DNA from 2 places in the Chromohalobacter sp. genome. Region 2 is predicted to be linked to the other one. Evidence: predicted binding sites of a transcription regulator. Region 2 holds the regulator's gene; the other holds the start of a gene.
The links. Region 2 encodes LexA, which represses DNA repair genes until DNA is damaged. Its sites were predicted from a motif close to TACTGTNTANNTANACAGTA; they were not measured.
Positions count from the first base shown of each region.

Region 1: a site for LexA is predicted at 1,281-1,300, ahead of recN (DNA repair protein RecN). Genes of this name have one in related genera too.

Region 1 covers NZ_JBDOOX010000017.1:50,147-52,618, forward strand. Annotated here, with positions in the region: gene dnaK (molecular chaperone DnaK) at 1-379, opposite strand, end outside; gene grpE (nucleotide exchange factor GrpE) at 513-1,145, opposite strand; gene recN (DNA repair protein RecN) at 1,333-2,472, shown strand, end outside.
Region 2 covers NZ_JBDOOX010000012.1:271,977-274,448, forward strand. Annotated here, with positions in the region: gene dinB (DNA polymerase IV) at 1-697, opposite strand, end outside; gene lexA (transcriptional repressor LexA) at 717-1,355, opposite strand; gene ABGX75_RS11160 (TetR/AcrR family transcriptional regulator) at 1,540-2,199, shown strand; gene ABGX75_RS11165 (L,D-transpeptidase) at 2,196-2,472, shown strand, end outside.

The DNA.
Region 1 (2,472 bases), on a different contig from region 2:
CGGTCTTCTTCATCTTCTTCAGCACTTCGGCGCTGACCTGGGGCGGCGCGAGCTTGTTGCCCTTCACTTCGACCCAGGCATCACCGTTGTCGGCCTCGGCGATGGTGTACGGCACCATCTTGATGTCTTTCTGGACGACATCGTCCTTGAACTTGCGACCGATCAGGCGCTTGATAGCGTACAGCGTGTTGCTCGGGTTGGTGACCGCCTGACGCTTGGCAGCCTGACCGACCAGCGTTTCGCCGTCGTCGGTGTAAGCGATGATGGAGGGCGTCGTGCGAGCGCCTTCCGCGTTTTCGATCACCTTCGCATTGCCGCCGTCAAGGATGGCAACACAGGAGTTGGTGGTCCCCAAATCAATACCGATGATGCGTCCCATAGGAATACCTCAAAATACGTTGCTTGACTGTTGCGTCTTCGTCGGCGGCGCTGCCGCCTCGTTGTTCGTCTATTTGGGGGATAGGGCCACGCCTTTCAAGGGCCTGAGTGATGGATTCCCTTCCCCCGCCCCATCAATTGGCGGCTTGGCTGACGACCACCATCGCCGGACGCACGAGGCGTCCATTCAGCAGATAACCCTTCTGCATGACCTCGATCACGGTGTTGGGCTCCACCTCGGGGTTGGGCACCATGGTCATGGCTTCATGCACTTGCGGGTCGAACGGCTCGCCTTGCGGATCGACGGCTTCCACGCCGAACTTGGCCAGCACATCGAGCTGCAGCTTGAGCGTCATCGACACCCCTTCGCGATGCACCTCGCTGGCACCTTCCTGCATCGATTCCAGTGCCTTTTCCAGGCTGTCGACGACCGGCAGCAGCTCCTTGACGAACTTCTCGAGCGCGAACTTGCGTGCCTTCTCGACATCCTGCTCGGCACGGCGGCGTACATTCTGAGCCTCTGCGGCGGCACGTGCCGTCTGATCCTTGGCGTCCGCCAGCGCTTGCTCCAATTCTTCGACACGCGCGGCCAGCGCGTCCGCTTCCGGGTTTTCGAGCGCTTCGGCATCGGCCTCGCTGGCCTCGACATCCTCGACGACACCTTCGAGTTCGACCTCGTCATCGGTCGCGTCGCCCGGTTGCGGTTCGGCATCGCGTTCGGCGCGTGCCAACTCTTCGTCGGTGGGGGTCTGCGGGTCTTTGGCCATGAGTATCTCCTGACAGCTGGCGCGGCCCGAAGCCGCATCTAACAAGGAATTGTCCCCCTATATGGGGATGCAGACGACGATCTCAAGCCATGCCGATCGCCCCTCGCCGACGGATAATTGAAGCCCCCTGCCAACTACTGTATAAACACACAGAGATCAGCCTCGTTTCCGACGCCCGGAGGTTTTCATGCTGATACAGCTCGCCATTCGTGATTACGCCATCGTCGATCGTCTCGATCTGGATCTGCATGACGGCATGACGGCCATTACCGGGGAAACCGGTGCCGGCAAGTCGATCATGCTCGGCGCCCTGGGCCTGTGCCTGGGCGAGCGCGCCGACGCGGGCAGCGTGCGCCATGGCCGCGAACGCGCGGACGTCAGTGCACGTTTCGACATCACCCACCTGGCGGAGGCGCGCGCCTGGCTTGACGCACGCGACCTGCCCCAGGACGAGTGCCTGCTGCGCCGCACGGTCAACGCCTCGGGGCGCTCCAAGGCCTGGATCAACGGTCAGCCCGCCACGGTGAGCGACCTGAAGGCACTCGGCGAACATCTCATCGAAGTCCACAGCCAGCACGCGCATCAGGCACTGCTGCGCGAGGAAACGCATCTGCGCCTGCTGGACGCCTATGCCGGTCAGAGCGACGCGGTCACCGCCCTCGGCGAGCATTTTCGCGAATGGCGGTCTCTGCGACGGCGACTGCGTGAGCTGCAGGAGAGCGGCGACGAAATCCAGGCGCGTCGCCAGTTGCTGCGCTATCAGGTCGAGGAACTGGATCAGCTGGGGCTCGGCGAGGGCGAACTCGAGACGCTGGAAAGCGAACAGACCCAGCTTGCCAATCTCGAGCAGGTTCTGGGCGACGCCCAGTTCGCCGCCGACTGCTGCGACCAGGAGGAGGGCGGTGCGCTATCGCTGCTGCACCAGGCCACCGCCCGACTGAGCCACGTCCCCGGCAATGCCCAGGACAGTCTCGCGGAGGCTCTCGGCATGCTGGGAGACGCCCGCATCCAGATCGAGGAAGCGGCACGCGAGCTTCATCGCTTCGTCGATACCACCGAACTCGATCCGCAGCGCCTGGCGGAAGTCGATGCCCGGCTCGGCGAGGTCCATCGCATCGCGCGCAAGCATCATGTCATGCCCGAGGAACTGCGCGACCTGCATCAGCGCCTGAGTGACGAGCTGGCCGGCCTCGAAGGCGGCGAGAACGACCTGGAAGCGCTCGCTCGCGACGTCGAGCAGGCACGCGACACCTATCGCCAGCAGGCACGCGCGATCAGCGAAGCCCGTCTCGAGGCGGCACGCGCCTTCGGCGAGGCCGTGCAGGCC
Region 2 (2,472 bases):
GGCGCTCGTCGATCCCGCGGGCCAGTTCGAAGAGGCGTCGTCCGAACTTTCCGAAGCGCTCGAGCAGGGTGTCGAGGGGCCAGTCACGCAAGTCGCGGCAGGTCACGATGCCCAGGCCTTCGAGCTTGGCCGCCGTCGCCGGTCCCACCCCATGCAGGCGCTTGACCGGCAGTTCGAGCAGGAAGGGTTCGACTTCCTCCGGCGCGATCACGTAGAGGCCGTCGGGCTTGTCCCAGTCGCTCGCCAGCTTGGCGAGAAACTTGCTGGGCGCCGCGCCCACCGAAATCACGATACCCGTGCGTGTCAGCGCTTCCTGCTTCAACCAGCGAGCCATCCAGGTCGCGCTTCCCTGGCATTGCGTCACCTCGCTGACATCGAGATAGGCCTCGTCCAGCGACAGCGGTTCCACCAGCGGGGTCAGTTCGTGAAACAGCGCTTGAATGCGCGCCGACACCTCCCGGTACTTGGGAAAATCGGGCGCCAGGCGGGTGAGGTGAGGGCACAGGCGCATGGCTCGGGCCATGGGCATCGCCGAATGGATGCCGAAGGCCCGCGCCGGATAATTGCAGGTGGCGACGACACCGCGTTGCTCGGGGCTGCCGCCGATCGCCAGCGGGACGTCGCGCAGCGCCGGGTCGTCGCGCATTTCCACGGCGGCGTAGAAGCAGTCGCAGTCGGCGTGGAGGATCTTGCGCATGGCGTGGGCCAGTGGGGCCTCAGTGCAGGCCGTTGCCGCCGCCGCCGCGAATCACCCCCACGCCCAGTCCTTCGATTTCCAGGTCCTGGTGACGCAGGTCGACTTCGATGGGGGCAAAGTCGGCGTTCTCGGCCACTAGCCAGACGTGATGTCCCTGGCGCTTGAAGCGCTTGACGGTCACCTCGTCGTCGAGGCGGGCCACGACGATCTGCCCGTCGCGAATCTGCTGCGTGCGATGCACGGCCAGCAAATCGCCGTCGAGAATGCCGGCATCCTTCATCGACAGCCCGCGCACCCGCAGCAGGTAATCGGCACGCGGCGTGAAATAATCCGGTGCGAGCGGGCAGTGGCGATCGATGTGCGCCGCCGCGAGAATCGGACTGCCCGCAGCCACTTCGCCGACCACGGGCAGGCCGTCGGTGCTCGTCGGTGCGGCGTCCTCCTCGCCGGTCAGCCGGATGCCGCGCGAGGTGCCGGGGATCATGCGGATCACGCCCTTGCGATCGAGCGCTCGGAGATGCTCCTCGGCGGCGTTGGGCGAACGAAAGCCCAGTGCGCGGGCGATCTCGGCGCGGGTCGGCGGATAGCCGAGCTCGTTCATGGTCTTGACGATGAAATCGAAGACGTGTTGTTGGCGCGAGGTTAGCGAGCGAGACATGGGGCCTCCGGCGGGCACTGACGTGTTCAAGTATACAGTATGTGATTGTATCCAGTCTTTGGCGTGGTGCAACCGTCCAGACGCAATGCGCTGCGCTGTAAGCGCGGGAATTTGTGGTCACCGCCGACAGGGCTTAGAATCGAATTCGTTTTAAACATTCGTTTATTCTGCGCGGAGCACCCCGATGGCTCAAACCGACACAGTGACGCGTATTCTCGACACCGCCGAGGTGCTGTTCGCCGAGCGGGGCTTCGCCGAGACGTCGCTACGCACGATCACCAGCAAGGCCAAGGTCAATCTGGCGGCGGTCAATTATCACTTCGGCTCCAAGAAGGCGCTCATCCAGGCGGTCTTCGCGCGCTACCTGGACCCTTTCTCCGAGCGTTTTCATCAGGCGCTGGACGCTCTCGAAGCGGAATACGCGAATGCCCCGATTCCCCTCGACGTGCTGCTGGAAACCCTGGCCCGCACCGTGCTCGAAGTGCCTGCCGAGCGCAACAGTCTCAAGGTGTTCATGCGCTTGCTGGGATTGGCGTATACCCAGGCGCAAGGCCATCTGCGCCGCTACATCCAGACCCATTACGGCGATGTGTTCTCGCGCTTCAGCGGTCTCGTGCGGCGCGCGACGCCGGAGCTGCCCGAAGCCGAGCGTTTCTGGCGGCTGCATTTCATGCTGGGCACGGTGATCTTCACGTTGTCGGGACTCGATGCCTTGCGTGACATCGCCGACAAGGATTATCACGAGCACGTCAGCGTGCGCGACTTGATCCGGCGGTTGCGTCCGGTGGTGGTGGCCGGCATGCAGGCGCCGCTGCCCGACGATGCTCTCAAGGTGGCGGGATGACCATCACGCCTCGCTTGGCCGACTTGCCGCCCCGGCAGGGGACCTGGCTGGAGATCGATCTGGGCGCTCAGTCGCTGACGGTCTGGGAGGCCGATGAGCGCCGCGAGACATTCGCCATTTCCTCGGGGGCTCGCGGCATCGGCCAGCAGGATGGCAGCGGTCAGACGCCGGTGGGATGGCATTACGTGCGTGCGGCGATAGGCGATGGCTTGCCCCGCGGCAGCGTGTTTCGCGGACGTCGTCCCACCGGTGAGGTGTTTTCCCCCGACCTGG